DNA from 4 places in the Priestia sp. D51 genome. Region 3 is predicted to be linked to each of the others. Evidence: riboswitches for the same ligand, from Rfam matches in the RefSeq annotation. Region 3 holds a riboswitch; each other region holds the start of a gene.

Region 1 (8,125 bases), on a different contig from region 3:
GACGCACCTACAATAACAAGTAAAACAAATAACACAACGATTAACGCAAAATTTTGTTTTCCCACGTACCATCCCTCACTTCCTGTTATCTGCTTTTAGTGTATGCAACAGCTTGGCAAAATGTTTAGGACAGGGGTGCGGATTTTTCCAATGAGAAAAACCTTCAAATTTCGCCAAAAAAAGTGAATCATATTTTTGTTTCTTTCGTTATATATAGTAAGAGATTTTTTTACTATAAAAAAGGAGGGGCTTTAATGCGCCGACATTCCAAATTGCCCATTGTTCTTGTTTTTGCCTTCTTTTTATTCATCGCAACTGTTTTGTGCGTAACCTCTTATATGTCTTGAACGTATAAATAATATAAAAAAATCGCCTCATCGAAGGCGATTTTTCTATCCTAGCATTATATCTTCGTTTGGATAGCGAACGGCTTCACGCTTTTGCTTAGATAATGAAAACGCAAGCGTTAATGGCCCCACTTTTCCTAAAAACATGATAAAGATAATAATCACGCGTCCAAAGTACGAAAGTTCAGGAGTCGCTCCCATCGATAAACCTACTGTTCCAAACGCAGAAACAACTTCAAACATAATTTTTACGAACGGCAGGTTTTCCGAAATATTTAACAGGAAGATGGCCCCAAACACAAACATAATTGAAATCATCGTAATGGCTAGTGCCTTAAACACATGAAGAGGAAGAAGTCGTCTCTTTAGCAGCACAATATCTTCCCTGCTTCGTAAAAATGCCCATACAGAAAAGACAATCACCACAAACGTCGTGAGTTTGATACCCCCTCCTGTTGACGCACTCCCTGCACCAATGAACATCAATAAAACCATTAAAAACACCGTTGCGTCATGCAAATGAGCTAAATCAATTGTATTAAAGCCAGCGGTTCTTGTTGTTACCGCTTGAAAATAAGAAGCCCATACTTTGTCTCCTAATGATAAATTTCCGAGCGTATGCGAATTGCCGTACTCTAAGAAAAAAATAAAAAGCATGGCAATCACGTTAATGGCGAACGTGCTGATAATCATAATTTTTGAATGCAGCGTTAGTTTTTTATACGATTTTTTCACCCACATATCAGCAAGGACGGTAAACCCTAACCCACCAATAATAAAGAGAAAAGAAATCGTGATGTTAATAATAGGATCTCCTACATACTGAACTAAGTTATCAGACAGTAGTCCGAACCCTGCGTTATTAAAAGCCGAAATCGAATGAAACAAGCTAAAGAACAGCCCCTTAGACCATCCGAATTCCGGAATCCAGCGTATCGCTAAAAAGATCAGTGCAACAAACTCAATTAAAAATGAAAAGATGAACAACCTTTTAACTAGCAGCACAACTCCACCGACGCTCGTCTGATTTAATGCCTGCTGAACGAGCATACGCTCTTTAAATCCAATTTTTTTACCTAGCATCATAAAAATCAGCACGGCAAATGACATAATGCCAAGACCGCCTATTTGAATTAACAGCATAATAATCGTTTGACCGATGACGGTAAAACGCGTACCTGTATCTACGACGGCTAAGCCGGTCACTGTCATAGCGGAAGTAGATGTAAAAAGGGCGTCTACCCACCGGATTGGCTCAGTAGTAGAAAAAGGCATCATCAATAGAAGAGCACCAATAATAATTCCTCCGCCAAAAATGGAAACAAGAAGCTGCGGAGGAGTTAGTTTAATGATTTGTTTTTTCATGAGTTAAACTCCTTCTTCTTCAAAACGGTTTAAATCGCGATTATGTCCGATAACAATCAGCATATCTCCTTGTTCAATTATTTCATGCGCGGTAGGCGAAATCACCATTTCCCCGTCTTTTCGCTGAAAGCCGATAATATTGCAGCCGTACTTGGCACGGATATTTAAATCAAACAGCGTTTTATTATGAAGCTTTTTAGAAGCGACAATTTCGACAATACTATAATCCTTTGACAGTTCAATGTAATCAATGATTTTTTCTGACACCACGTGATGAGCAATCCGCTTCGCAATATCGCGCTCAGGGTGAATGACTTTGTCCGCTCCTATTTTCTCCAGCACTTTTTGATGATACATATTCACCGCTTTTACCCATACTTGCTTAACGCCCATATCTTTTAAAAGCATCGTTGCAAGCACGCTTGCTTCGATATCGTCTCCAAACGAAATAAGAGCATGATCAACGTTACGAATGCCTAGCCCTTTTAAGCTAGCTTCATCAATTGCGTTCGCTTGCACGACATATGTAGCTGAGTTGCTATATTTCTTTACTACCTCCTGATTGCGGTCGATAGCGAGCACATCCACATCCAAATTAGCAAACTCTTCAACCAAACTGCCTCCAAAACGACCTAATCCCAATACAGCAAACTGTTTTTTCATAATGTATTTATTCCTTTCTTCAACTGCTGTGTGTTCTCTTAGCTTATACTTTTTCTAAAAAATTACATGTTTTTCTTAAAAAAAGCGCAAAAAAACACAGGAAGGCTCCTGTGTTTTTTCACACTCTTCCCCCTCAAAACGCTTGCGAAGTTAGCTGTCGGGTTCGGGTTTTAAGAGTAACCCTACCTTTTTAAGGATTCACCCCGGAGCACAATATGTGCGTAAATAATGGGTCCTCCGCTCCGTAATGGATTAAGCGATTTTTATTCAAATGTCTATGATCTATTTTTTAGAATAATCGATTCGATTCATGATACGTTTCACTTCACGAAAGCTATCTTACTCCTGTGGATTTTGTCTGTCAAGATATTTTTAGGGAAGACATCACTTGCGCTGCAAACTGCAAAAATCATATAAATCTAAACTGACAATCAGTTTGTGAAATTGATCAAACAAATTAATAACAGCCAAAAGCTCTAATAGCTGCGTATCACTGTAAAATTTCTTTAATTGATCCATATCAGCATCCGTCAAATCCCTTGGACGCACTCGGTATACATCTATAAATCGAAACAGCAGTCGATCTTTTTCTTCCAGCTCTTTTTCTCTTAACACTTTTTGATTAAGCGTCTTATCGCCTACATATGACATGCTCATACACGTCTCACAGCCGTTAACACCTGCTAGATAAAGCCTGATTTTTTCCTTAGTCTCTCTTTTTACTATATCACTGTTCCAAAGCTTGTCGTATAGCTCATCATACAACCTTTTTACATCTGGAATTAAATTCAGTGCTTTTTCAAAATTTGTTCCCTCTTCGTTTGTTAACAAAACTCTTGCCATTTTTCACTCACTCCTTTTTAATTATTATAGTAAGAAAAATGGAGATTTCAGATAACAAATAAAACATATTATCTGCTGTTACTAATCAAATGAAACATTAATATGAAAGAAGGTTTTCAATTGAAAATTGATGAAATTGATTTATCGATTTTGCAGGCACTGCAGCAAAACAGCCGTCTTTCCTTAAGAGAGCTAGGAAAACAAATTAACCTGTCTCCTCCTTCAGTGGCAGAGCGAGTAAGACAGCTAGAGAGCTTTGGTATTATAAAAGGATATACAATCGATATTGATTATGAAAAGCTGCAGTTGCCCGTCTCGTGTTTTATTGAAGTAACCATGAAAAACGGAGAGCACGAGCGTTTTAAAAGATTTATTTCTCAGTATCCCTATGCTTTATTCTGTGAACGCATCGCCGGACAGGCTTGCTTCATTACAAAGCTTCAGCTTCCTCACCTGCACGTACTCGAGCAATTTATTAACGAAATTACACCTTATGCCAAAACGATTTCACACATCGCCCTTTCTCACGTGGAGATGTCTTCTGCATTATTGAGTCATTTAAAAGATGAAAAGTGATTGAAACATACGTTCACCGTACTAACGAAAAGATCCGAACGATTCATCGTTCGGATCTTCTTTCCACTAAACTACTTCTGTCCTAGCCTCTTTTATTCGTCCAAAAGCATAAAAAATAACCCTCCAAAGCTGGAGGGTATAAATTTTCCGAATAATGAAAGTTTTACAACTTCATTCTATCAGGTACCGACATTTCTGTCTACTTAAAAATGTAAAAGAGCTCTCTATTAACAGAAAGCTCTTTTACCTGCTTGTTTTTTGAAAACAATCAATCTATATAAAAGGGAACTACCTAAGGTTGAAAGTCACGTGAAACCTTGGCAGTTGATCCTGGATATACCGGTTGATATGATTCAAAACAAGTTCTTTCATCATTTCTTCTTTGACTTCTGATTCCGTTTTTTTATCTTTTTGTTTTAAAATAAGAATATAATAGACTTTACCCATTTTAATGGGCTTACTACACTCTCCGATGTGCTGTTTTTTTAAAACATCTATAAAAGAGGGAGATAGACTTGAAAGCTTTAGATTATCATCATTCTCTATTTTGCTGATGGTCTGGACATCAGCATATTTTTTTTGAACGTCTTGAAGCGATGTTCCTTTTTGCAGCTCAGCCGCAACGGTCTCGGCATCATGTAAAGTTGTAAAAGTTAGCTGCGAAAAAGATACGCGCGTTACATCATTCTCAATACGTGTATAGTAAGCGTCTAGTTCATCAGACGTAATTTGTTTACGGAAATATTCTTCTAATTTAAACTGATTTATTAACTGTTTAGTTACATCGCTAGAACGAATGTGCAAGACTTCATAGCCTTGTTTTCTTGTATCTTCGTCATATGAACGTTTGATTTGTTTCCACATATCCTCGACTTTTTTCTGTACCCTGTCACTTGTCTTTAGATGCGAAATTAAGATTTTTTGCATGACAAGCTGCCGCAACAACTCTTTGCGGTAGCTTGTATCATTTAGCGGAGCATCGGGATTTAAGAACCCTTCAACTGCTAAAAAACGATTGAATTCAGCTCCTGTCACCTTTCCTCCTTCATACGCTGCCACTTCTTTAGCAGAAGATAGCTGACTAATTTCTACAGAAGGAAACATCGTGTTTGAATGCTTCCCTCCGCAGCCTGTTAAAAATCCGAACGCTGTTAATACTGCTAGCAGCAGCTTTAACGGTGCTGAACTCATCCATTGTTATCCTGCTGCTCTGAAAGCTTCAGAGAAATAGTTTGTTTTTTTCCATTTCGGTACACGTCTAATTTTACCGTGTCTCCTACTTTGCGTTTTGTGTATAGATATTGACGTAAATCACTGGATGTTTTGACTTCATTTCCATCGATGGCAACAATCACGTCTTTTGATTGTAAACCAGCATCAGAAGCAGAAGAGAATGGTTCAACCGTCGTTACGACAACTCCTTCAGACGTATCGCTTGTTAGGCCTAGCTGATCTTGTTTTGTTGCAGCTGAAAGCTGACCTACATCTTGAAGACCTACCCCCATATATGGACGCGTTATTTTTCCGTTTTTCATCAGCTGTTCAATTGTTGGCTGCACTTCATCACTTGGAAGAGCAAAGCCGATTCCTTCTACATTGTCTTCTGAAATTTTCATACTGTTGATACCAACTACTTCACCAGAAGAATTGATCAAGGCACCGCCGCTGTTTCCTGGATTAATCGCCGCATCCGTTTGAATTGCATCTACGTTCCAATTCTCTGAAATAGGGACAGAGCGTTTTGCTGCGCTCACGATACCTTGTGTGACCGTGCGAGAAAATTGTTCACCAAGAGGGTTTCCGATTGCAAGAACCGTTTCACCCGCCACTAAATCTGATGATTTTCCGAACTTCGCCACTTGTTCAACATTTTTGTCGGACATTTCAAGCACCGCTAAATCCGTTAGCGCGTCAGCTCCGACAATTTTAGCTTTTTCTTTTTGTCCGTTTGAAAGTGACACTTCTACTTCGCTTGCGCCGTCAATAACGTGGTTATTAGTCACAACGTAGGCTTTTCCATTTTCTTTTTTGAAAATAACACCGGAACCCGTTCCCGCTTCTTGCGTTTGGGTATCTCCAGAAAATGGATTTGTTTGCTGCTGGATGTTGTTCACGCCTACAACAGCAGCTGATACTTTATTTACAACTGAAACAAGATCTGACTGATTCACGGTTGTGCTTACTGTTCGAGGCGTTGTGCTCGTTGTTGTTGCCGTTTGAGTCTGCGTTGTTTGATTCGCTGTTTGCGTATCCGCTGAATCCATTAACCCTAGCTGCGGAGCGCCGTATAGCACAATTCCTCCCCCTAGCACTGCTCCCGCGATGGAAGATGCGATCACTGGAAATAAGCGTCTTCTTGGAGGCTGTGATGATGACGCAGGCTGATACTGATCGTAGCGCTGCTGGCGGTTTTCATATTCTTCTTTTCGTTCTTGCTCTCTTTCATAATCACGTGGATCCATGAAAAACACTCCTTTTAACGTAGCAAATTTTATGTTATCTATACTATAAAATAAAAGTTTGGGATAAGTATCAAAACAATATGTGAAATTGTGAAAAATTTCTTTATAACAGCAAACACGTAGTATAATAGCGGGTACATAAACCTTTAAAAAAACGCGCATAGATGGCGCAATATGCTTTATTTACCTTAATTTTCATATATTCAGAGGAAGGTGTCAAATTTGAGCTTTACACTATATTTAGTAGAGGATGAACAAAATTTAAACGAAGTTTTAACCCTTTACCTTCAAAAAGAAGGCTGGGACGTTCGCTCATTTTTTAACGGCACGGACGCAAAAGAAATGATTGCAACTCCTCCGCACCTGTGGATTTTAGATATTATGCTGCCTGATATTGACGGGTATCAGCTCATTCGCGAAATCAAGCAGCAAACGCCACATGTGCCTGTTATTTTCATTTCAGCACGCGATGCCGATATTGACCGGGTTCTTGGACTTGAAATGGGCAGCGACGACTATTTATCAAAGCCTTTTTTACCTCGTGAACTAGTTATTCGAGCAAACAAACTGCTAAACCTCGTATATGGTTCCAATCAAAAGAAAACCGATACCATTACGCTGACTCCTTATGAAATCGATTTACATACGCGTACAGTCAGTGAAAATGGAAAGCCGATTGATTTGACGTCTAAAGAATTTGATTTTCTTGTCACTATCTCAAAAGACCTTGGACAGGCTTTTTCAAGGGAGCAGCTGTTGAATCTCATTTGGGGAGAAGATTATTTCGGCACAGACCGAGTGGTGGATGATTTAGTGAGGCGCGTGCGTAAAAAAATGCCGCAAGCACGAATTGAAACGATTTACGGATACGGATACCGGATGATGAAAGCATGAAAAACAAGTCGCTTGCATTTCAAATTTGGCTCGTCATCTCGGGTATTTTACTGCTCATTTCAATTTTGCTCGCTATTTTATTCCCAACGACGCTTAGGCAGTTCTTCACGAATGAAATTTATACCACTATTGAAAATGAACAGCATATTTTAAAAGAATACGGCCTGCCAAGCCGCTCAGGTGAATACTACTTTAGCAATGAAGACAGTGAACCAACGCTTGGCAATCGAACCGTGGATCATATTTTATTGCCTGAACATGCGGATATCTCTTATTTTTCATCACGGGTGTTGCCTCAAGACTTTTTGAGAAAAGCACAGGAAGATGCAATCAGTCAGCGGAAAATCGTCGCTCGCTATGAAAAAGATCTCGGCAACCGGACGCTTTTTTATGTGATTCGAAAAGTAAGCGTAAACGGACAGCCTGCTTTTTTACTTTCATTTTCGTGGGATACGTATCGCAACGCGCTCACTTCTACTCTTTTTAAACAGCTGCTTCTTGTCATTTCAATTGTATTTCTATTCAGCTGGCTTCCATCTATTTGGCTATCAAGATACTTAAGCAAGCCGCTTGTATCGCTTGAAAAAGATGTAAAAAAAATCGCCGAACAAAATTGGCATGAACCTGTTACAGTCAACCGTTCCGATGAAATCGGCAAGCTAGGCGCGTCCATCGAGCAAATGCGCAAAAGGCTCGTATCTAAAGATGAAGCACAGCAAACGCTCCTTCAAAATATTTCACATGATTTAAAAACACCGGTAATGGTTATTCAAAGCTACGCTCAGTCGATTCAAGACGGCATTTATCCAAAAGGTGATTTATCCCAAACGGTAAAAGTCATTGAAGATGAATCCAAAAATCTTGAGAAAAAAATCCGCGATTTGCTTTACTTAACCAAGCTTGACTATATGTCCACTCACCAGCTTGCACAAGACGACTTTGATTTTACTGCACTTCTTCATGAAGTAGTGGATC
Region 2 (8,125 bases), on a different contig from region 3:
CATACGTTCATATCTTCTAACGATTTATAAATGTAACAATTATTCGTTAACCGTCCCGTATAGGTATACCCAAGCTGATGAAAAGCGGCATTCATCCCAAATGAAAGCGCTCTCGCTATTGTGTATGCACAAAAAATATGCCTCTGTTTTAGCTCCGCCTCTAGTGCGCTTAATAAATGCTTCATGAATCCATACTTTCGGTAAGCAGGGAGAGTCGCACAATCCGTTAGTTCAGCATTGTGATAGACATAGTCAATTTCAGCAGAAGCAGCGCTAACGATATCGTTCTTGTCAACGATGATATAAAACAAACTATCTTCTTGAAGCAAACTAGAGAGATACTCTTCTTCATAGAGGGGAGTCGGATACACTGTGAAGATTTGACGGTAGAGCTGAGAAAGTTGTTTAGCGTCAGATGAAATGGCTCGGCGCATGATCAGTTGATTCGATAAAGGAGAATAATCAGATGTCGGCAAATTCAAAACATCTTGAAGCAGCTCTGTTTCTTTTAACGTCTCCCCGCTGTCTCGGCGGGATTGAGACGTATAGTAGCATAAAAGATACGCGTCGCTTCCGTTAAAATAGTAGGGAACAGTTGCTTCTAAAGAAAATCCCAAGCTCATCCAGTCCAACAGATGTTCGGCACGTGCTTTTATAATCCACTTTTCGTACGTTGCCTTATCAATTTCTTTATATATATAGCTGCAAATATCGTTCACATTTCCCCGGTAATCATCCATTCTCAGACGCTTGTTACATTCATCTAAAAAAAGAGTCATAGCAAAGGTTGGTTGACAAATAGTTTCTTGTTTCGCCATTTGTTTGTATCCTCTCCCTTTTTAGCTTATTCCGCAATACTGCACCAGTCTGCTACGGTGAGCGCAATAATTTCTGCTGCATCAAGCATCGTTTGAATACAAATATACTCATTCGGAAAGTGGGCTACTTCTGTTACTCCTGGTCCAAACACAACTGTTGGAATATCTCCAACTTGTGACAATATCCCTCCGTCCGTTCCCCAAGGAGATGCTTCAATGATCGGCTGTTTCTGTTTCACTTGATAAAAAGAGGACGAAAGAGAGGTCATAAGCGGATGCTCTAATTCAATTTCACCAGGAAGCCAGTGGGCCCCAAACCATTCCAAGTCGACAGGATGCTCAGCAAACCACTCATCACACTGAGGCAAAAGTTCAAGCCACGATTTCATTTCCGCTCTGACATTTTTCATTTTTTCATGCGGAGCAACTCCTATCCTGCCTTCTAATACTACTTGATCAGCAACTGAAGAAGGCCACGTTCCTCCTTGTATATTTCCGATATTAATGGGCACGGGAATGGGAATTTTATTATAGAGCGGGTCTGTAATTCGGCTGTTTCTCTCTTTTTCAAGACCCTCAATATGTTTAAGCACAACAGCTGCTTTTTCAATGGCACTCACGCCTTCATACCGAGTCCCTCCATGTGCTGCTACTCCATGTACGGTCACGCGAAACCACATCGACCCTTGCTGTTTAGGAAAGATCTTCATGTTGGTTGGTTCTGGAATAATGGCACCATCTGCTTTATACCCTCTAAGCACGCAGGAAAGTGTTCCTGCCCCTCCGCTTTCCTCTTCTACTACGCTTTGAAAAATAACATCTCCTTTTAATGAAATACCTAGCTCTTTTAATGCTTGAATCGCTAAAAGTAACGACACATTCCCTCCTTTCATATCTGTTGCACCGCGCCCATATAAGTTTCCATCTTTTACAACGGCCGTATAAGGGTCTTCCTTCCACTGTGAAAGATCGCCGGGAGGCACAACATCAATATGTCCGTTTAAAATGATGGATTTTCCCCCACCTTTTCCTTTTAACACGCCTACCACATTCGGGCTATCTCGGAAACTAGAACGGTTGGAGGCAAAAGCTTCATGGGTACGAAGTGTTTTTTCGTCTGGTTCCCATATATCAATATCTAACTGCAGCTGTCGAAGGCGTTCAATGACAATTGCCTGCGCATGCTTTTCAGAACCCTGTACGCTTGCTTCTTCTACGAAACGCTTGAGTAAACGCACTGCACTTTGACGATGCTCTGTCATCCAGTTATGAATAGATTGCTGTATGTTCATGTAATGGTCCTCCTTATGGTATCGTAATCAATTGATCACTCAGGCGAACTGTCGCTTCTGTTGAACTCAAAATATCCTCTACGGTATAAGGAGACATTAACTCGGTTAGAAGAAGCGCATCTTTTTCTACTTTAAAAACCGCCCGATCCGTAATAACTAATCCCACGCAGCCCGAAGCAGTAAGAGGTAAAGAGCATGTCTTGACCAGTTTTGGTTCTCCTGTCTTGCTCGTATGATTCATTAGCACAATGACTTTTTTCGCTTTTTGAGCTAATTCCATCGCTCCTCCCATCCCAGGAACTCGCTTACCTGGCACAATCCAATTAGCTAAATCCCCTTTTTCACTCACTTCTAACGCACCAAGAATGGTCATATCGACGTATCCTTTTCGAATCATCGCGAAGGCTGTAGCACTATCACAGTATGAAGCCCCTTGAACAGTAGTTGTTGGATAGCCTGCTGCATTGCAGACATTCTCATCTTCTTCACCTAAAGGAGGCGAAGATCCTAACCCTAAAATTCCGTTTTCAGCATGAAACATCACATGAACAGCGCTTGGTACATAATTAGGAATAAGAGAAGGAATGCCAATCCCTAAGTTAACAATCATGCCGTTTTTGATTTCAGCCGCAGCACGTCTTGCAATACGATGACGAATATCTATTCCCAAACCCATTTCCAATTCACTCCTTTTGAAGGCACAATATAATCCACAAATACGCCTGACGTCATCACATTCTCTGGGTCAATGTCGCCAAGAGGAACGATTTCCTCCACTTCAGCAATAGTTATACGACCTGCCATAGCCATTAATGGATTAGTGTTTCGAGCGCTTTTATCATAGAGCAAGTTGCCGAATGGATCTGCTTTTTTTGCATATACAAAAGCCACGTCGGCTGTGAGCGGTTTTTCAACTAAAAATGTCTTGCCGTCTACTTCCACTTTTTCTTTTCCAAATTGAATAATGTCATTTTCTATTCCTACATCAATCAGTACTCCTCCAAGTCCAACTCCCCCCGCTCGAATCCGTTCAGCAAGCGTTCCTTGAGGAGAAAACTCAACTTTCAGCTTTTCTTCTGTCATCAGCGTTCCAGCCACAGGATTCGATCCAATGTGAGAAGCGATCAGTTTTTGAATTCTTCCTTGACTTACTAATTTTCCCGCACCAATATGAGGAAAGCCTGAATCATTGCATATCAGTGTGAAATTTGATTTTTCGCTTTCAATAAGGCCGTCAATGAGAGAAGGCGGACTGCCTACGCCTCCAAACCCTCCTATCATCAGCGTAGCAGCATGATCCACGTATTCAATTGCTTGTTCCACAGTTGTAATCTTTTGAAATGAGTTTTCGACCTTTGTCACTTATTTCACCTCATCTCCCTGTTTTTCATTTTGTACTTCATACAATGTTTTCGAAAGCAACACGACCGCTTCATCAAGTTGGCGATGAGTAATCGTAAATGGTGGCGCAATAATAATACCGTCTCCTTCTACTCCATCTGTTCCTGCTTGTGAAGGATAAAGGAGAAGACCATTTTTATGGGCTTTACTTATTACGCGCGCCGTCATATTTTCGGAGGATGAAAAAGGCTCCTTCGTTTTTGGATTTTGTACAAGCTCAAGACCAACTAGTAAGCCTTTGCCACGAATATCACCAATGATAGGGTAAAGAAGTTGAAGCTCCTTCAATTTTTTTACTAAATAGGCTCCTTTCAGCGCTACTTGTTGAACAAGATCGTTCTTTTCAATATAAGCTAAGACAGCTAGCCCTACAGCGGCTGACAGCGGATTAGCGCTTAGCGTATGGCCGCTCATAATTAATTTGGATCCGTTCATGATAGGTTCAATCGTTTTGCTGCTAGCTAACGTAACGGCTATCGGTGTATATCCTGCTCCCACTCCTTTTCCAAGCGTCATGATGTCTGGTTTAGCTCCCCAGTGCTCATATGCAAACATCACGCCTGTACGCCCAACTCCAGTCATGACTTCATCGGCTATCCATAACACATCATATTTATCACAAATTTCTCTTATCACTTCATAATAACCGGGTGGAGGTGTGAGAGCTGCTCCGGCAGCTCCTACAATGGGCTCTGTAATAAAAGCAGCAATATGTTCAGGGCCGGTTCGTTTGATAACTGTTTCCAATTCGTGTGCACAAGCAAGATTACAGGATGGATAGGTTTGATGAAACGGACATCGATAGCAATAAGGAGGTGAAACCGAAGGATAATCTTCAAGCAAAGACGAGAAACGTTTTCGTCTTCCAACGTGCCCTGACATAGACAGCGCTCCTATTGTAATACCGTGATAGCTCATCCAGCGTGACAAAACCTTTGTTTTGGTTGGCTTTCCTTGCTCTTGAAAATGCTGAATGGCTGTTTTCATAGCCGTTTCAGTCGCTTCTGTCCCGCTGTTAACAAAAAAGCTCCACTGGAAATGATTGCTGCTTAATTCACATAGTTTCTTAGCTAAGGCTTCCGTCGGATCGCTTGTAAACTGCGACCGATATACAAACGCAACTTTCTGTGCCTGATCCGTCATCGCATCAATAATTTCTTTTACGCCGTGTCCGATACTTGCTGTAACTGCCCCTGACGAAGCATCTATGTACTTTTTTCCATCTTGGTCGTACAAATAAATTCCTTTTCCATATGAAATAACTGGGTAGTCGTCGTCGAGCAGCGGCTTTATCACATGGGTTTTATTCATTTCCGCACTCTCCTTTCAAACACACACTCTTATTAAACTGTATGCTGAAAAGAAGAGTTTCTTGCCAATAAAAAAAGCCCTAGCATATAGCTAGAGCTTTTACACATATTAAGCTGATTGCGTTACAGATTTATCGATACGCTTTGCTTCTGACTCAGCCACAATAACGGCACACGCAGCGTCTCCTGTAATATTTACAGACGTACGAAGCATATCAAGCAAGCGATCAATTCCGATAATTAATCCGATACCTGCTACAGGCAGGCCAACCGAACTCAGTACCATCGCTAGCATAATAAGACCAACTCCCGGCACGCCTGCTGTACCAATACTAGCAAGCACCGCTGTCAACACAACCGTCACAAGAGCGCCCAACGACAGATCAACCCCGTATACTTGCGCAATAAAAATAGTCGCTACACCTTGCATAATTGCCGTTCCATCCATGTTAATAGTTGCACCTAATGGCTGAACAAAACTGCTGATAGACTCGGGGACACGAAGATTTTTTTGCGCCACATTCATTGAAATCGGAAGCGTTGCATTACTGCTTGATGTACTGAATCCAACTGTCATCGCAGGAGCAAACCCCTTAAAAAATTCAATAGGGTTACGTCTGGCCATAAGAGCGACTGATCCCCCATATGTTACGATTGAATGGATGAACAGCGCGAGCACGACTACAATCATGTATAGCCCCATCGCTTTAATTGCCTGCCAGCCTTGACTTCCAACCGCGGTTGCAAGAAGCCCAAATGTTCCGTACGGAGCAAACTTCATCACTAGATTCACAAGGTACATCATCAATTCATTTCCTTGCTCAAGTAAATTGTAAAGTCCTTTTGTTTTACTTCCAAGCATCGTGATACCAAAACCGATAAAGATAGAGAAAACGATAAGTTGAAGCATATTCCCTTCAGCCATCGCTTGAATTGGATTGACTGGAATCATATTTAAGAATGTCTCTCCAACAGGTGGTGCTTTTTCAGCTTCAAAAGAAGCGTTTTGTGTATCAAAAGATCCAAATGTACCCGGTTTAATTGCATACGCTAAAATTAAACCGATAATAATTGCAACGGTTGTTGTCACTAGGAAGTAGGAAACTGTTTTTGCCCCGATTCTTCCTAATTTTTTAGGATCTCCTAAACCTGCTACACCTAACGTGATAGAGAAAAACACAATTGGTACAACAAGCATTTTAATTAAGCTTAAGAAAATTTGGCCAAGCGGTGTAAACAAGTACTTGTCCAGCGGAGCAAAAGCACTTGGAGCAAAAGCATTGATTAACACTCCTACAATAGCGCCAGCAATTAGCGCGATAATAATCTTTGTCGATAGCTTCATCGATTTACCTCCCGTAAATAAATTATATTAGAATGATTCTAACTACCATACTTATTTTACCATGCATTGAGGGCGATAACACTCAAAATATACAATATATTAAAAATTTTCAGATTAATAGTTTAGGAATATTTTTAGCTATACAAAAAACCATGAGAATATCATGGTTTCATAGACCTGTTATTCCCTCACTGAATGCTTACGGAGTTAGCTGTCGGATTCGGGTATGTGAGTTACCCTACTTGATTCATTCAAGATTCACCCCAAGTACATTACGCACAAATATGGGTCCTCCGTTCTCTTATAAAGCAAAAGAGATTAAGCAAATAATTTTCTTTAATATTTTTGCATGATAATAATTGTTACTTTAATTAAAATTCATTTTATATGTTTCTGTCAAGTTTTTATTCAAAAATAATGCATGATTTTATCGTAAAAAGTTGAGAATTGTTATATTTTAAAATATTTACATCATATTTCAATAAACCAAAAACACCTATTTAACAAGACTTACAATCTAATGAATAAAAAATTAATTCAAAAAATAGTTTATAAAGTGAACTTTATTCTCGTTAATATCATTCATAAATATGTATAATTATTCTAATATCCATGTACTTTACTGCTTCCATAAATATTTTACTTATCCAAAAAAAAAAAACTCTTTCCAACTGTTGATTTTATCCTTGTACTGCTTGATATACACTCCCTAAAATTTCACTGACTTTATTGATGCGAAGAAATCGACATTATCAATTCCCCTTATTCTACTTAATTCTGCTCAAGATAGAAGTATAGATTTCCTACTATCTTTTAAAAAAGGAGCGGGTAATTATCATATAAAACTATCGGAGTTGGAGCGGTGCAAGTTCTTTACTTTTTACTTATTCCCTCTCATTGATTTAACCCATAAAAAAAAGAGGCCGTGACGGCCTCTTTTTTTATACAGTAACAGGTTCAGAACTTGCTTTACGATTCTTTAATTTTTCAACAATGTCACGAGCTACCCACACACCACACGCACTTGCCTGCGCGAGTCCTCGCGTAATACCAGCTCCGTCTCCTCCCACGTATAAACCGGAAATTTCAGTTTCAAACTTATCGTTTAACTTCGGACGGGCGGAGTAAAATTTCGCTTCCACACCGTAAAACAGCGTATGTTCAGATGCTAACCCAGGCGTTACATGATCCAGTGCTTCTGTCATTTCAATTAAGCTTTTCATTGTATTGTATGGAAGCACTAAACCCAAATCACCAGGGACAGCTTCTTTTAACGTTGGTTCTAAAAAGCCTTCTTTAATTCGATTCGCTGTTGAACGGCGCCCCTTTAAAATATCTCCATACTTTTGAACAACTAAGCCTCCGTTTGACAGCATATTAGCTAATCTTGATACTTCGTGCGCATATTCGTTCGGCTGATCAAATGGATCCGAAAATTTATGAGAAACAAGCAGCGCAAAGTTCGTATTTTGACTTCCAAGCTTCGGATCTTTGTATGCGTGTCCATTTGCTAACATAATCCCTGAATGATTCTCTACTACCACATGCCCTGAAGGATTGCTGCAGAACGTTCTGACTCTTGTACCTACAGACGTATTGTAAATAAATTTCCCTTCGTACAAGTGCTTGTTGATTTCTTCCATAACAACGTTAGATGTTTCTACTCGAACACCGATGTCTACTTGATTGTTAATCATTTTTAAACGGCGTTTTTTTAGTAAGTCGCTCATCCACTTCGAGCCGTCTCGACCTGGTGAAACCACGACTTTATCAGCCGTAATTCTGTCACCATTCTTCAATTCAATACCGCGCACGATATGCTGACCATCTTCTTTTTCTGTTATTAAATCGGCTACTTCCGTTTTATACTGCATATCAATTTTTTCTTTTAAGTATTCATAAATGCTTTTTAAAATTTCTAAATTTTGCTCTGTTCCTAAATGACGCACTTGGGCACGC
Region 3 (8,125 bases):
ATAAAACAATGAACAGAAGAGGTACTCACATCTCCCTGACTAGTTTGTATAGATTTATATAGCTGGATATCTAACAACGGAACGCTCCATTTTAACGCCATTTTTGGAAGACTTCTTTTTTTAATCGACTTGACCGTTAATTTAATAAAATAAACACCATCTTTTTTTGTTTCATCCAATACAACATGCACACCTGGTTCCTTGTTTATCTCCAAGTTTATATAGGGTGTAGCAATCACTTCCTTCATCTCCTTTATCATCATTATAAGTTTATACACCCGCAAAAATGTAACCGCATTCAAAAGTTTGTTTTCGTATTTATTACAAGTAGATCATACTAATCGAAAGCTTTTTTACTTTCTTTCATTTTATGTAAAATGCTTTCTAGACTCAATGGTAAAAATCAAAGTGAAAAAAAGCATTTTTTTGCTTTATCTAGTAATTAACTAAACGCTCTTTATCTCTTAGCGCGCAATTTTCTCTTCTTTTTCAAAAAAAGATGACAAATCTAACAATATAGTATAATAATAAATATTGCAGAATGATTATACACAGAAAGGATGACAAATATGAATCATGGACCTTCTCTTCTTAAACAACTAAAATTATGGCATATCGTCGTGATAGGATTAGGCTACATGGCACCCATGGCCGTTTTCGATACATTTGGCATTGTAACTGAATCCACAGATGGACATGTTTCAGGTGCTTATGCATTCACGTTGATTGCTATTTTATTCACAGCCATTAGTTATGGAAAAATGGTAAAAGCTTTTCCTGGAGCTGGTTCTTCTTATACATACGCACAGCAAGTAATGAATCCAAGCATTGGTTTTTTGGTAGGATGGACGGCTCTTCTTGATTATCTATTTCTACCGATGATTAATGCACTTTTGACAAATATTTACCTAAGCTCTCTGTTTCCAGGTGTTCCAAAAGCCGTATGGATTATCAGCTTTGTGGTCATCATGACCATAATGAATATTTTTAGCGTTCATTTAACCGTTTCTTTTGGTACGCTATTAGTTGCTTTTCAAATTTTAGTAGCTATCATCTTTATTATTTTAAGTGCTACAACTCAAGGGCAAGAGCTATCATTTAAACCGTTTATAAGTGAATCGGCTTCTATATCTCTTTTATTAAACGGAGCAGCTATTTTATGCTTTTCTTTTTTAGGGTTTGATGCTGTAACCACCATGGCTGAAGAAACACTTAAGCCTGAGAAAACCATTCCCAAAGGGATTCTCATTATTGCATGTACGGGAGGCGCCTTATTTATTACGGTTTCTTACTTTGCTCAGCTTCTTTTCCCTTCAGCCTCTTTGTTTCATGATTTAGAAGGTGCATCGGCTGAAATCGCTTATAAAATTGGCGGCCAGCTGTTTCAATCTATTTTTGTAGCAGCAGCCTTAACATCAACTATTGCTTCTGGACTTGTCTCACATATGAGTGCATCAAGACTTCTCTACGCAATTGGGAAAGATGGTTATCTGCCACGGAGAATTTTTGGCTATATTCACCCTAAAACAAAGACGCCTGTTTGGAACGTAGTCATTATTGGTGGTCTCTCTTTAATTTCACTAAGTCTGTCTCTTGAAAAAGCTACCTCTTTAATTAATTTTGGTGCTTTAATTGCGTTCAGTTCAGTTAACATAGCGGTTTTTATCCATTATTTTATTCAACAAAACAAACGATCTCTCAGTGGATATATTTCATATGTACTTATGCCTTTACTCGGCAGTTTATTTTTATTTTTTATGTGGCTTAACTTAGAAAAAACATCCTTATTTATCGGTATTGTATGGAGTATAATTGGAATTATTTATTTACTGATTGCCAGACGAAAAAATACTATTACCATTCCTACTTTTCATTTTGATTAAGGAAATAGGCTTAACACACCTCGACATATTTCCCCAGAAATAATGTCGAAAAAAAGTAATCGAGACATAAACAAATCAATCCCATCTACACACGCACAAAAAGGTAAACGATCTAATATGAATCGCTCGTTACACCGCTGTTGATTTCCGTGCAAGGCTTCGCTTTCCTCGGGCGGCCGTTGAGCCTCCTCGTCGCTTGCGCTCCTGCGGGGTCTCATCTGTTCCGCTTTTTCCGCAGGAGTCTTCGCCTTGCCCTCCAATCAACACCTAGAGGCAACTAAATACATGAAAGCTACATTTACTATATCAATAAAAAAATCCGAACGTATTTGATTCTCAACTAAGAATCAAACTCGTTCGGATTTTTCTTCAACTAAAATACTTTCATACCAGCCTATTTTTATTTTTTAGATTGTGAGACTTTTTCTAAAATGCGTCTTTTACGGTAAAGCATCATTCCAACTTCTCCTATATCGCTAATCGCTTGTTTGTTAATATACGCCCCAAACACCATCCCTGCTATAGGAATCATTTGAAATAGCTTTTTCCATCCCAAGTTGTCTCTATAGGTTAGAAACACTTCTCTCCAACCTTGGAGCTGCTGCAAGCTCTGCGTTCGATTGCCGCTTGCTAATTCTTCTAAAATCGCACGCTTTCCTACAATATCAGAGGATGAAAACTGCATGCATTTGACCATAAAAATGCGTTCCTCTTGCTCAGTGGGATCGTAACCATAAGAAACAGCCACTTCTTGCAGTGTCTTAAGCGTAAGTCCCAATACAAAAGGAATATCAATCGCCAGTGTGAAAATTCCACCTACTCCGGTTGTAGCTCCTTGCAGCTGCGCATTCTTTTTTCGGACTTCAATAAAATACTCCGCCAACTCATCCATTTCCTGCAGAGATAAATGCTGAACATCCTCTATTGACAGCTGCTTATTTTCTTGTAATTGGGCTGATGCTTTCTCTAGCGTGGCAGACGTATTAGCTAAATACTGGCCTCCATTATCAACATACTTAGCAATTTCATCTAATAATTTTTCTATTTTTTGATGAATGAACTTTGGCGTTACTTTATCTAAAGCTGAAAAAGGCAAGCGAGCCAGCCGCTCCCAGAAAAAAAGTCCTTTTTGGTCTTTCTCCCACTTTTCAATTTTTCGTAATTCTATTCTCAATTGTTCATGCTCTGACATATCCTCACTCTTTTCCTCGATTTATCAGCTCTGTCCTACTTGTTTATTCCGCACATATTTAATGATAAAAAATAACGCAATTAAAACAACAATTCCGATTCCAATAGGCTGCATGTATTGAGATACAATCGGACCCACCTCTTTCCACTTAGGTCCTAACTTATATCCTAAATATACGTAAATAGCCGTTACTGGAAGCATCGCAACAAATGTGTAAATAGAAAACAGCCATACATTCATTTTTGCCATCCCGCATGGAAAAGAGATAGCCGTACGCACTCCTGGAATAAACCGTCCAAAAAAAGCGACCCCGCTGCCGTACTTATTAAAAAAGCGATCGGCAGCGTCAATTTCTTTTTCTTTCACCAAAAAATATTTTCCATATTTTAAAACTAGCGGTCGTCCACCGTAACGTCCCAGTGCATAAAGAGTCAACGGTCCACACACACCGCCTACTGTACCTGCAAGGATAGCCAGATACAAGTTCATATCACCTTGGTACACCCAATACCCTACTAAAGGTAAAACAAGCTCTGCGGGGACAAACTCAAACGTTAATGCTAAAATTACGCCAAAATAAGAGAGCTGTTTTAGCGCTTCAATTAAAGAAAGTAAAACCGACTCTAACAAAAATTCTCCTCCTCATGTCATTAAATCTAAGACTGCAAAACTATAATTTAGCCGATTGATAGATAAAAACCAACGCGACATAGTTTTTTCCTTTCCCTCTTTACGTATGACGTACTACAAAAGTTTCAATAAAAAAAAGCGCTAGTTTTATCCAGCGCTTTTATAGTTTAAAGTTAATTTGAATAATACCTACTTTACGAAGAGCATCGTATAAAATAACTAAAGCCGGTCCTAAAAACAACCCGACAAAACCTAAAAGTTTAAATCCAATGTACAAACTAACTAATGCAGCCAAAGGTGAAATACCCATATTTGTAGAAAATACTTTTGGTTCTACTACACGTCTTACTACCGTAATGACTCCAAATAGAATAAATAAGCCGATTGCTAATGAGTCATGTCCTTGAGTAAGAGCAAAAATCCCCCATGGAACGAGCACCGAGCCTGTCCCAAGGATTGGTAAGATATCGACAATTACAATTAATAAACTAAGCAGCGCGGTATACGGAACATCTAATAGCCAAAGCCCTACATAAGCCATTACAAACGTCATGACACTTAAAATAATTTGTGCCTTAATAAAACCAACCCCCGCTTGGATAAGCTGAGTGATGACAACTTGTAGCTTATATTTCGTTTCTTCTGTTAAGAAAGACTTAATTTTATTTTTAATAGCAGGCAGCTCAAGGCTGATAAATACAAGCGCTACTAAATAAATAAGAAACTCTAGTAGAAACCCAGGAACAGTAGCAGCAAAGCTAATGATGATTTCCACGGTACTTTTTAATAGAGAATCTAATGAATTTACGGTTTTTTCAAGCGTGCGCTCGATAGAAGAAATCACTTCTGTAGGAAGAGCGTTTGAATAGTATTTCCACTTAATAATAGTTGGATAAATCGCGGTTTCATAGATTTCTTTTACAAATGAAGGCGCTATCTTTGAAAGAGCAACCACTTGCGTAACGATTGTCCGAACAATAAAAAACCCAATAAGTATGAGCGAAACAACATATAAAATGAAGGTCATAAGCACTGCGTAGACTCTCTTCATTTTAAAAGATTGATGCAATTTTTGAACAATACCCTCAAGCGCTAATGCTGTTAATAAAGCAAACACAATCGGTAAACTGTAAGGGATTAAAAAACATACGATTACTATCGAGGCGATGACCCATATTCGCTTTTTCCACATACTCTACTATCCCCCAACTAGCTAAGCTATCTCTATATTTATTGATAAAGAAAGGAACCAGTGACTGCTTTTATGTAAGAATAAAATTTGGATATATTTATACCTGATGTTACATATTATAGGGTCAATTTCCATAATAATAAAGGAATTATTATGAAAAAAGCTACTTATTCTAATTTTTTGAATAGAATAAGTAGCTTTTTAATTTATAAATTAGCCGGCTCTCATGACCTCTGTACCTTTTTTAGGGTCAAATTTGCCTTCAGATTTAGACATCACAATTGCTGCTAGTGTGTTTCCTACTAAGTTAACAACCGTACGTGCCATATCCATGATTCTGTCTACTCCCGCAATGAAGGCTAATCCTTCTGCCGGAACGCCGATTGTTCCAAGAGTAGCCAGTAATACAACAAATGATGTTCCTGGCACCGCAGCCATTCCTTTAGATGTAACCATCAATACCAGAATGAGCGTCAGCTGTTGAACGATCGTTAAATCAATACCATACACTTGCGCTAAGAATAAAGCTGCAATCGCTTGATAGAGAACAGAACCATCTAGGTTAAATGTATAACCAATTGGTACAACGAACGATACAATAGCTTTTGGACAGCCCATCTTTTCAAGCTTTTCCATAATACGCGGAAGAACTGTCTCAGAACTAGATGTACTGTATGCTAACAACAGTTCATCTTTCATATAGCGGAATAAGTGGAAAATGTTAATTCCTGCCCATTTCGCAATTCCTCCTAATACAACAAGTAGGAAGAAAATTAACGCTAAGTAAACTAAGATAACAAGCTTTCCTAATGAAAGGAGTGACTCTAAACCGAATTTCGAAACTGTGACACCAATTAAAGCAAATACTCCAATCGGAGCCACTTTCATTACTAGGTTTACCACGTGAAACATTGCGTGAGAAACGCCGTCAAAGAATTGAACAACAGGCTTTCCTCTTTCTCCAATTGCCGCTACTCCAAGTGCGAACAATACTGTAAAGAAGATAATTGCTAGCATGTCCCCTTCAACAATTGACTGGAAAAAGTTTGTCGGAACAATGTGTAAGAACGTTTCAGCCACTGACTTTCCTTCTTGCTGTTTGGATGTTTCAACGTATTGTGAAATATCACTCTTCTGTGCTGAATGAATGTCTACACCTTGCCCTGGATGAAAAATATTAGCAACCAATACACCGATTATAATTGCAAAAGTCGTAATAATTTCAAAATAGAGAATGGTTTTAACGCCGAGCTTTCCGACCTGTTTACCGCTACCTGCTCCTGCAACTCCAACGACTAAGCTTGAGATAACAATTGGAATAACAATCATCTTAATTAATCTTAAAAATAGGTCTCCCAGCGGCTGTAGGTATGTTACTACACGCGGATCGTTAAACCAAATTACTCCTACAAGAACACCGAGGATTAAACCGGTAAAAATCTGCGTAGCCAAACCAAAACGAATTTTTTTCATAGATGTACCTCCCCAAAGATGTATGACATTTGTATATACTTTTCTGAAAAAACAAAAAAAGACTATTCTTAAGAAAGAACAGCCTTTTACTTACGCTATTTTGGGCTCTTTCTCTCAATAAAGCAAACGAGGTTAACTGTCGGATTCGGAATTGAGAGTTTCCTACCTTTTGTAAGGATTCACCCCAAGGCAGCTTTACTGCCGATAATGATTCCCCCGCTCTATACGATTAAGCTTATTATTCAATTTTTATAAAATTAAAACGATCTATACGTTGTCATACGTTTTTTACAGTCAATAAAACTAAACAGAAGTCTTACTTTTACTTAACTTTATACTGCACAAATATTAATTTACTATTTTTCGACACGTTTTGTCAATACCCATGTTTATAAAACGCTTTCAAAAGACAATAATATATATTTATGCAAAAAAGCTATTGCAATGTTGCAATAGCTTTTTCTTGCTTTTTAAGTCTTTATCAGAAGTTTAAATGGCTATAAAATACGCTTATTTATTTTATAAAAATACAAAATATAGAATAGCCGCTAAGACAATTCGATAAATGGCAAACGGAACTAATTTAATGCGGTTGATTAATTTTAAGAAAAAGCGAATCGATATAAGCGCAAAAATAAAGGCGCTGATAAAACCAGCAATAAAAAACGGTAGTGCATCTGATGTGAAATATTTCCAGTTTTTAACCAATGAAAGTCCACTTGCTCCTGCCATAATTGGCACTGCCATAATAAATGTAAAATCTGCGGCTGCCTTATGGCTCATTCCAAGAAGAACCCCTCCTGAAATCGTTGAGCCTGAACGAGAAAAACCTGGCCAAAGAGCAATACATTGAAACAGTCCTATACCTAGTGCTTGTCCATAAGACATTTGGTCCACCGTCTCTACACGCGGACGTTTAGGTCCAAACAAATCTGCTAGAATCATTAATACAGCTCCGACCACTAAGCCAATTAGCACCGTATTTAAAGAAAACAAATGTTCATCAATGTAATCATCAAACAAAAGGCCTAACACTCCTGCGGGTAACAAACCAACAATTACCTGCATTAAATTTAAGCGATTTGTCGGTCCAATTGCAGCAGCTGGTTTCTTTCCTAATCCTAATAAATTAATAAAACGATCTTTAAAAATAACAACTACTGCTAAGATCGACCCTAGCTGAATAACAATCTTAAATGTATTAGCTACTGGAGATGAAAATAATTCTTTTGAATTTAACCACAGGTCATCCACAATAATCATATGCCCAGTTGACGAAACGGGAGCAAACTCTGTTAAACCTTCTACAATCCCTAAAATGATTGCTACAATAATTTCCCACATAAAGCTATGTACCTTGCCTTTCTTTCAAATTAATAAGCTTATCGCTTCGTTTTACATGCTCAACTATTTTCCTATTTTGACACTTGCTTTTTTATCATAATTGTTAAAACTATGAAATACAATGTGTATTTGCAAAAAGATAAGAATCTTTAATAATTTGTAATAAAAAGCTTACATGCTAAAACCAAAAAACAAGATATCAGCTTTTATTTATTTTAAAAAGCAGTTACTATGTTCAGTATAAATTCTGGTCCCTTAGCTAAAAATGAATCATCTAGACTATTTTTCTTTAGTGTGAAAAAATGACTAAATCATTATGTTTTTTCCATCCCCCCTTACTGTCATCTATCATTTTAATCCAATAGGGCTGACTTATACGACATATCCCCTAAGTAATTTGAAACTTTTTTC
Region 4 (8,125 bases), on a different contig from region 3:
CCGATGTAAAGTTTAAGCTTTCCGCGCTTCTGATTATGAAGTTCACGCAATAGTTCTTCCGGAGTTTTTCTTCGAAAGTATGGATGAGCTTCTTTTTCTTTCATTGTTTGTGCCCCTTTATCACACTCGCTTCAGTACATGAAGCGAGTGCATGTAATTAGCGCTCTCGTTGAACAGCTAAATTTAGCTCTACTACATTTACTCGTTTTTCACTAAAAGCCCCTTGCTGAGTATGTTCTTTGATTAACTGTTTTAGCGTGTTGGCTTTAATATGTGTGGCTTTTGCCACACGCTCTACTTGTGCATATGCAGCTTGTGGCGTAATGTCAGGATCGAGTCCAGAAGCCGAATTTGTGACGGCATCAATTGGAATTCCTTCTTTGGGCACTTCGTTTTCTTTTTTCCACGCCGCTACGGATTTCTCGATACGATTCGTAAGATCTTTATTTGAAGGTGCTAAATTCAACGACCCAGATCCTGCCCCGTTATAATCAATACTAGAGACTCTGCCATGAAAAAATGCATTGCCCGTAAACTGCTGCCCAATCAGCTTAGAACCGATAACTTGATGCTTGTTTGAATAGATTAGGCTGCCGTTTGCTTTACTTGGAACAGCTGTTTGAGCAATACCTGTCATCACAACAGGATAAATAAGACCGCAAAGAATGATCATCATAATTGTTAAGCGAACAATAATGCTTCCCGTTCGTTCTGTTTGTATCATCGTTTCTTCTCCTCTACATCACAAATGAAAGTAATAAGTCAATCGCTTTAATCCCAATGAATGGAACTAATACCCCACCTAATCCGTAAATGAACAAATTTTTTCGCAGCAGTGCGTTAGAACTCATCGGCTTATAGGCAATTCCCTTCATGGCTAAGGGAATTAACAGCGGGATAATGACCGCATTGAAAATGAGCGCTGACAACACCGCAGATAGTGGTGAATTCAGCTTCATTACGTTAAGAGCCTCCATTTGCGGAATCGCCAAGGTAAACATCGCTGGAATAATCGCGAAATACTTAGCAATATCGTTTGCGATGCTGAATGTAGTTAAGGCACCCCTTGTCATTAATAGCTGTTTTCCAATTGAAACGACTTCAATAATTTTAGTAGGGTCAGAATCTAAATCCACCATATTTGCTGCTTCTTTGGCAGCTGAAGTTCCGCTGTTCATTGCTAAGCCAACATCAGCTTGAGCAAGTGCAGGGGCATCGTTTGTCCCGTCACCTGTCATCGCAACTAGCTTGCCTTGCTGCTGTTCGTATTTAATCACTTGAATCTTGTCTTCTGGCTTGCATTCCGCAATAAATTCATCTACTCCCGCTTCTTTTGCAATGGTTGCTGCGGTTAAAGGATTATCTCCTGTACACATGACTGTTTTAATACCCATTTTACGAAGTTCATCAAAGCGTTCTTTCATTCCTGGTTTTACCGTGTCTTTTAAATAAATCAAACCGTAAATTTTATTATCAGCGGCGACGGCAAGCGGCGTGCCACCAGCTCCTGCAATTTCGTTTGCTTTTTGCTGTAAATCAGAGGGAATTATCCCGCCATTTGACTCTACCCATGCCGTGACGGCGTCCACTGCCCCTTTTCGTACAGATACATTCTGTAAGTCAATGCCGCTCATTCGCGTTTCAGCTTTGAATTCTACAAACGTTCCCTGCGTTTTTCTAAGGTCTTCTACTCCCATGCGAGTTTGGATAAAATCAACCACTGAGCGTCCTTCTGGTGTTTCGTCGTAAAGAGAAGAAACAAACGCCCATTTGTACAGTTCACGTTCGTCTACGCCTTCTACAGTCGTTAATTGATGAGCCATTCGGTTTCCAAACGTAATGGTGCCGGTTTTATCTAAAATAATTGTATTGATGTCACCAGCTGCTTCTACTGCTTTTCCTGACATAGCAATCACGTTAAACTGCGTGACTCGATCCATTCCAGCAATTCCAATGGCCGATAATAATCCTCCAATCGTCGTAGGAATAAGGCAGACGAGCAGTGAAATTAAAATAGCCGTGTCGAGTTGAAAATGTAAATAGTTTGTAAAGACAGGAAGCGTCACAACAACTAGTAAAAAAATAATCGTCAAACTTGTCAAAACCGTGTTTAGCGCAATTTCATTTGGCGTTTTTTGACGCTCTGCTCCTTCAACAAGCGAAATCATTTTATCTAAAAATGATTCACCTTGCTCACACGTAATTTTAATTGTAATTTCATCGCTGACAACTCTTGTACCTCCCGTTACAGAGTTAAAATCCCCGCCTGCTTCTTTCATAACAGGTGCCGATTCCCCCGTAATGGCCGATTCATCAACGGACGCCAGTCCTTTAATAATTTCTCCATCTCCAGGAATCATTTCGCCTTGTGAAACGACGACAATATCTCCTTTTTTTAGTTGCGAGGCCGAAACTTGTATCATTTGCCCGTTTTGAAGCTGATTAGCTGTAATATCGCCTTTAGATTTCTTTAATGAGTTTGCCTGTGCTTTTCCTCGTCCTTCTGCTAATGCTTCTGCAAAATTAGCAAAAACAATGGTGAAAAATAACACGAGAGATACGGCAACATTAAATCCTGTGCTTACTGTACTTTCTCCGAAAAGGTCCGGAACAACGGCTAAAAAAAGCGTAATTACAAACCCGATTTCTACTACGAACATGATAGGGTTTTTTATCATCGTTCTTGGGCTGAGCTTGATAAACGCCTGCTTTACTGATTGAATAAAAATCGATGAAGCTTGTTTATCTACAGAACCTTGAATATGACTGTTGTGATCCAATTCAATATTATTTGCAAAATTCCGTTTATTCATTATGATCCTCCGCTTTCTTGATTACAGTGTTAAATACTCAGCAACCGGCCCAAGCACAAGCACTGGGAAAAACGTAAGTGCTCCTACAATAACGGTAGTTCCAATTAAAATGCCGCTAAATAAAGACGTATCCGTTTTAAATGTTCCAGGTGTTTCGGGAACAAGCTGCTTAGATGCTAGTGAGCTCGATACCGCCAGCATTGTAATTAGTCCGAAGTAGCGTCCAATATACATAACAATTCCCGTAGAAATGTTCCAAAACGGCGTTGCGTCACCGAGTCCTTCAAAACCGGACCCATTGTTTGCTGCTGACGACGTAAATTCGTACAGTGCCTGACTTAAGCCGTGAAAGCCAGGGTTTGATATACCTTCCATTCCTAAATGAGTGGTAAGTGCTACGGCTGTTCCTCCTAAAATTAGCAGCGGCTGCAGAATAAGCGTCACGGCGATTAGCTTCATTTCTTTTCCTTCAATTTTTTTACCTACGTATTCTGGTGTTCTTCCAACCATTAAACCTGATAAAAATACGGCAATGATGACGTACATCATAACATTCATAAATCCTGCTCCGACACCGCCAAATACGGTATTTAACATCATATTTCCAAGCGTTAATAACCCGGTAAGAGGCGTCAGGGTATCGTGCATGGTGTTGACTGCACCTGTTTCACTTGCTGTCGTCACGATGGCGTAAAGCGTCGACATGCCGACACCAAAACGGACTTCTTTCCCTTCCATATAACCGTTCGCTTCATTTAAATGAAAAGCACCAAGTCTTGGATTGCCTCCCCACTCTGTTACAAACGCTGTGCTTAAAATAACGATAAACAGCATACTCATCGCTACAAACAAGATGCGGCCTTGCTTACGCTGTCCGATCATTTTTCCGTATGTGAAAGGAAGTGCTGTTGGCAATAACAGCATAAGGACGATTTGTAATACATTGCTCAACGCGTTAGGATTTTCAAATGGATGAGCTGAATTGACACCAAAAAATCCCCCTCCGTTGTTTCCTAGCTCTTTGATTGAAAGAAAAGAAGCAACTGGTCCCCTTGCTATTTGCTGCGTTGCTCCTTCTAATGTATGGGCAGTCACAGTCCCGCTTAACGTTTGAGGGACACCTAAAAACGCAAATAAAATGCCTGTTATAAAAGCGATAGGAAGTAAAATACGCGTAATTGACTTTACAAAATCAACAAAAAAGTTTCCCATTTCCTTCCCTGCTAGCCCGCGAATAAAAGCGATTGCTACTGCAAGTGCCGTTGCTGGTGCTGCAAACATCATAAATACAACGGCTGCCATTTGCGAGAAATAGGACAAACCTGATTCGCCGCTGTAGTGCTGCAAGTTCGTATTTGTCATAAAACTAATGGCCGTGTTAAAAGCAAGTGCCGGATCCATTCCTTTGATGTGGCTTGGGTTAAACGGCAGTACCCCTTGAAACCGGAAGATAAGGTACACCACAAAAATCATAAACGTATTCGCCAAAACAAGAGCAAATGCATATTGCTTCCACGTCTGATTAAGCCCTTTAATTCCTGCTGCTTTAAACATAACTGTTTCTATCTTTCCTACCAAGCTAGTGTTTTTGTCGTTTGAAAACACATTCGCTATATAAATACCTACGCGCTTTGCAATAAGCGCTACAAAAACAAGCAGCAGCGCAACTGATAGTAGAAAAATCCCCACGTTTTATTCCTCCGCTTATTAAAATTGTTCTGGATTTAACAGTACATATACTAAATAAATTAAAACGAGAACTGAAATACCTAACAAAATGAACGACATGTTCACTTCTCCTCTCTTTCGTCTACTACATGAGACGACCAGCAAATAATTCCGTACATAGCAGCTGTTAATATGGCAAGCGTTCCAAGCATGATCATATCCAAGTTGCTCCCTCCTAACTGTTTCCTAACAAAAATGATAGCTTCTAAGCTTAGTAACTATTGCTTTACATAAACCATCACGTCCAAGAAAGCTAAAGGCGAGACGTGATGCTATTTTTTTCCACTAAAAAACCGCAGAAGAGAGTTCTCTTCCGCGGTTTAATGCACGACAAATAAGCCGTGATTGACACGAATTTTTTACTCCCAAAACGCTTACGGAGTTAGCTGTCGGATTCGGGTTATGGAAGTAACCCTACTCAGTTAAGAGATTCACCCCTAGTACATACGTACAAAATATTGGGTCCCCCGCTCATAATTGATTAAGCGTATCTTTGTTATTTAATTTTTAGACTTAATAATAGTTTTTACTGCTGCGTTTAAAACTTTGATTAACTAACGTAGACAAATAGCGGTTTGCTAGATCAAAAGATTGCTGATCGCACATGGCCCGATATTCAATCATTTGAATCATTTGCTTAGATAAATGCATCCTGACGCTCCTTTCACCTATATTTTGAAAGGAGCGTACTATCCGCTGTTATAGAAAACGACCACGATTACACCATCCTCTCTCTTAACGCTTACGAAGTTAGCTGACGGGTTCGGGTCAAGAAAGTAACCCTACTCAATTAAGAGATTCACCCCTGATAATTGGGTCCTCCGCTCTTTCCTTCTCTTTCAGAAAAGACTCAGCGTTTCACAGTGGAACGTTTCATGAGAGTAATCTTACTCCTGTTAAAATTTACTGTCAACAACATTTTTTGAAATTTTAAAAGCTTTATTTTTCTATGTTTATTCATTATTTTAAAATAATAGATTCAAAAAAAAACGAACCACTAATCAAATACCTTGATCAATGGTTCGTTTTTCACTTTGGCTAACATACGTCTGTTTCAGCCTCTTTTTTAGCTCATTTTCTCAATTTCATTTACAAGAATTGAAATAGCATCCGTTTTTGTTGCTTCACGCATTGTACGCTTCATCGTACTTGCCTGCTGCTGAAGCTCATTTACTTCACGCAAAAACAGTTCTTTTGTTAACTGCTCTTCTTCTACAACCATACAGTAGCCTTTTTTCTTAAAGGATTGTGCATTTAAAATTTGATCTCCGCGACTCTGTGCTTTTGATAAAGGAATAATCATCATCGGTTTATGAAGAGCTAAAAACTCAAATATGGCATTTGATCCGCCGCGTGTAATCACATAATCAGTTGCCGCTAGAACATCTGGAAGCTGTTCGTTTACGTATTCTAACTGACGGTATCCTGACTCTTTTTCAAGGCTTGTATCAATATTGCCTTTTCCGCAAAGGTGTACAATTTGGAATTTCTTTTGCAGTTCAGGCAAAGACTCTCGAACGATTTCATTAATACGGCGCGCTCCTAAACTTCCGCCCATAATCGTTAAAATGGGGCGCTTATCATAAAAGCGAAGCCAGCTTTCCCCGTTCGCTGCGCTTCCGCTAAATAGCTCTTTTCGAATAGGTGAACCAACAACCTGCACTTTTTCTTTTGGAAAGTAGTTTGCGGCTTCATCAAAAGAAGTGAAAATTTTAGTGGCAAATTTCTGCGCAATTTTATTTGCCAGTCCCGGTGTTAAATCACTTTCATGAATGAACACGGGAATGTTTAAAGATTTAGCAGCCATTACCACAGGAACTGTGACGAAACCGCCTTTTGAAAAAACAAGAGAAGGCTTTAACTTTTTCAGCACGCGACGTGCATCGCCAACCCCTTTTGCTACTCGAAATACATCTTTTACATTTTCCATATCTACGTATCGACGCAGCTTCCCGCTTGAAATCGCATGATATGGAACGTTTAATTTTGTAATTAATTCTTTCTCAATACCATTGTGAGAACCGACATAATGGATATCCCATTTTTCACTGTCTAATTCTTTCATGATGGCAATGTTTGGTGTTACGTGTCCAGCTGTTCCGCCTCCGGTAAAAACGATAACTTGCTTACTCATTTTTTCTTCCTCTCTTTACTTCACTTAATCGATCTGTTTTGACATCAATTTTTATCTGATCTTTTTAGCATGCAATCTGACATGTAAAACGATGGTTTTATTATAGCATTTTTCTTTTTACATATGTATGATAAGGCGTATAAAAGCATGCTATACTTTTCATAAGGAGTGATGATAATGAACAAATCTGTACCTGCAGTAAAAGGTGACACAGTGGATTCCGAAACGCGCTGTACGCACTATCATACGGATAAAGATATTATTGCAATAAAATTTTATTGCTGTCATACATATTATCCATGCTATCAATGTCATAACGCACATGCGGATCACGACATTAAAAGATGGCCAAAATCTATGTTTAATGAAAAAGCTATTCTTTGCGGAGTATGTAAACATGAGCTCTCAATTAATGAATACTTAACCTGTAACTCGACTTGCCCTCACTGTCGTTCTTCTTTTAATCCTGGATGCAGCCTGCATGGACACATTTATTTTGAACAAAAAAGCTGAACAAAACATCGTTCAGCTTTTAAAATAATTGCTCATCTATATTTATAATGGAAGGAAGCAGACCTGGGAACAGTTCCTCAAGTTCTTCTAAACGCAAGGAATAATAGTGCTGCGTACCTTCTATACGTAGTTTAATAATTCCAGCTTCGCGAAGTACTTTAATATGATGTGATAGCGTTGATTTTGATACATTTAATTTTTGATAATACGAACAGGTCTGCTCCTTTCTTGTCGCTAAACACTGTACAATTCGCAGCCGGTTAGGATCACTCAATGCATGTAAAATAGGCGTTAATTTAATTTCAGATTTCGGTGGTTGATAAGGTTTTCTCATGCTTAAAATATAACACAGCTTCTTTTGTGTATCAATGTTCGATAACTTTCGAACTAAATTCCTTGCACTGTTATTTAATCGGTGTTATAGTTTCATTGTTCGATGATATTCGAACTTATCTTCATTTTAATCGTAAATTGAATGAAAGATTAAAAACAAAACAAATAATATAAAGCACCATCATTATTAAAGGAGGAATCACCCATGATTCATTTACAAGCTTCAATGAAAGTTAACCCAGCAAAAAGAGAAGAATTTTTAGAAAACGTACAAGAACTAATTAAGCATTCTTTACAAGAAGAAGGAAACAGCAACTATCAACTATTTGAAGATGCTTTTACACCTAACACATTTATGATGATTGAAGAGTGGAAAAGCGAAGAAGCAATTCAAGCACACAATAAATCAGCTCATTTCCAAAGTTTTGTAGCATTTGCTCAAACTGGCGTACTTGTAGCACCTTTAGATGTAAAAACATTACAAGGCTAAAAATAACTTCTTTGAAAGGATGACGCATCATGAATGAAGCAATTCGTACAATTCAAGATCATCGTTCTATCCGTCAATATACAGACGAAGCAGTAAGCGACGAGCATTTAGATA

The links. A riboswitch is a leader RNA that binds a small molecule or an ion and turns the genes downstream of it on or off. The one in region 3 is predicted to bind cyclic di-AMP.
Region 1: it holds a riboswitch for cyclic di-AMP, as region 3 does, so the genes downstream of both, ACNHOZ_RS05120 (potassium channel family protein) here and ACNHOZ_RS27925 (cation:dicarboxylate symporter family transporter) in region 3, are expected to answer to the same signal.
Region 2: it holds a riboswitch for cyclic di-AMP, as region 3 does, so the genes downstream of both, ACNHOZ_RS04420 (dicarboxylate/amino acid:cation symporter) here and ACNHOZ_RS27925 (cation:dicarboxylate symporter family transporter) in region 3, are expected to answer to the same signal.
Region 4: it holds a riboswitch for cyclic di-AMP, as region 3 does, so the genes downstream of both, kdpF (K(+)-transporting ATPase subunit F) here and ACNHOZ_RS27925 (cation:dicarboxylate symporter family transporter) in region 3, are expected to answer to the same signal.

What each region holds. Positions count from the first base shown of each region.
Region 1 is NZ_JBLTIR010000001.1:980,353-988,477, reverse strand. Features, by position in the region: gene ACNHOZ_RS05130 (YjcZ family sporulation protein) at 1-65, opposite strand, end outside; gene ACNHOZ_RS05125 (TrkH family potassium uptake protein) at 393-1,712, opposite strand; gene ACNHOZ_RS05120 (potassium channel family protein) at 1,716-2,375, opposite strand; cyclic di-AMP (ydaO/yuaA leader) riboswitch at 2,500-2,644, opposite strand; gene ACNHOZ_RS05115 (carboxymuconolactone decarboxylase family protein) at 2,760-3,218, opposite strand; gene ACNHOZ_RS05110 (Lrp/AsnC family transcriptional regulator) at 3,339-3,794, shown strand; gene ACNHOZ_RS05105 (peptidyl-prolyl cis-trans isomerase) at 4,083-4,985, opposite strand; gene ACNHOZ_RS05100 (S1C family serine protease) at 4,982-6,256, opposite strand; gene ACNHOZ_RS05095 (response regulator transcription factor) at 6,479-7,150, shown strand; gene ACNHOZ_RS05090 (sensor histidine kinase) at 7,147-8,125, shown strand, end outside.
Region 2 is NZ_JBLTIR010000001.1:851,884-860,008, reverse strand. Features, by position in the region: gene ablB (putative beta-lysine N-acetyltransferase) at 1-818, opposite strand, end outside; gene ACNHOZ_RS04440 (peptidase) at 845-2,110, opposite strand; gene ACNHOZ_RS04435 (3-oxoacid CoA-transferase subunit B) at 2,124-2,786, opposite strand; gene ACNHOZ_RS04430 (CoA transferase subunit A) at 2,771-3,472, opposite strand; gene ACNHOZ_RS04425 (aspartate aminotransferase family protein) at 3,473-4,822, opposite strand; gene ACNHOZ_RS04420 (dicarboxylate/amino acid:cation symporter) at 4,931-6,166, opposite strand; cyclic di-AMP (ydaO/yuaA leader) riboswitch at 6,347-6,501, opposite strand; gene ACNHOZ_RS04415 (NAD(P)/FAD-dependent oxidoreductase) at 7,108-8,125, opposite strand, start outside.
Region 3 is NZ_JBLTIR010000019.1:14,221-22,345, forward strand. Features, by position in the region: gene ACNHOZ_RS27895 (hypothetical protein) at 1-248, opposite strand, end outside; gene ACNHOZ_RS27900 (APC family permease) at 570-1,883, shown strand; gene ACNHOZ_RS27905 (hypothetical protein) at 2,013-2,147, opposite strand; gene ACNHOZ_RS27910 (EcsC family protein) at 2,284-3,075, opposite strand; gene ACNHOZ_RS27915 (DedA family protein) at 3,100-3,705, opposite strand; gene ytvI (sporulation integral membrane protein YtvI) at 3,866-4,897, opposite strand; gene ACNHOZ_RS27925 (cation:dicarboxylate symporter family transporter) at 5,111-6,370, opposite strand; cyclic di-AMP (ydaO/yuaA leader) riboswitch at 6,477-6,616, opposite strand; gene ACNHOZ_RS27930 (undecaprenyl-diphosphate phosphatase) at 6,890-7,714, opposite strand.
Region 4 is NZ_JBLTIR010000002.1:571,355-579,479, forward strand. Features, by position in the region: gene kdpDN (KdpD-like non-kinase potassium sensor) at 1-104, opposite strand, end outside; gene kdpC (potassium-transporting ATPase subunit KdpC) at 158-724, opposite strand; gene kdpB (potassium-transporting ATPase subunit KdpB) at 738-2,813, opposite strand; gene kdpA (potassium-transporting ATPase subunit KdpA) at 2,835-4,496, opposite strand; gene kdpF (K(+)-transporting ATPase subunit F) at 4,521-4,601, opposite strand; cyclic di-AMP (ydaO/yuaA leader) riboswitch at 4,899-5,039, opposite strand; gene ACNHOZ_RS09540 (hypothetical protein) at 5,055-5,192, opposite strand; cyclic di-AMP (ydaO/yuaA leader) riboswitch at 5,265-5,407, opposite strand; gene ACNHOZ_RS09545 (undecaprenyldiphospho-muramoylpentapeptide beta-N-acetylglucosaminyltransferase) at 5,608-6,675, opposite strand; gene ACNHOZ_RS09550 (CHY zinc finger protein) at 6,853-7,188, shown strand; gene ACNHOZ_RS09555 (ArsR/SmtB family transcription factor) at 7,208-7,522, opposite strand; gene ACNHOZ_RS09560 (putative quinol monooxygenase) at 7,727-8,011, shown strand; gene nfsA (oxygen-insensitive NADPH nitroreductase) at 8,041-8,125, shown strand, end outside.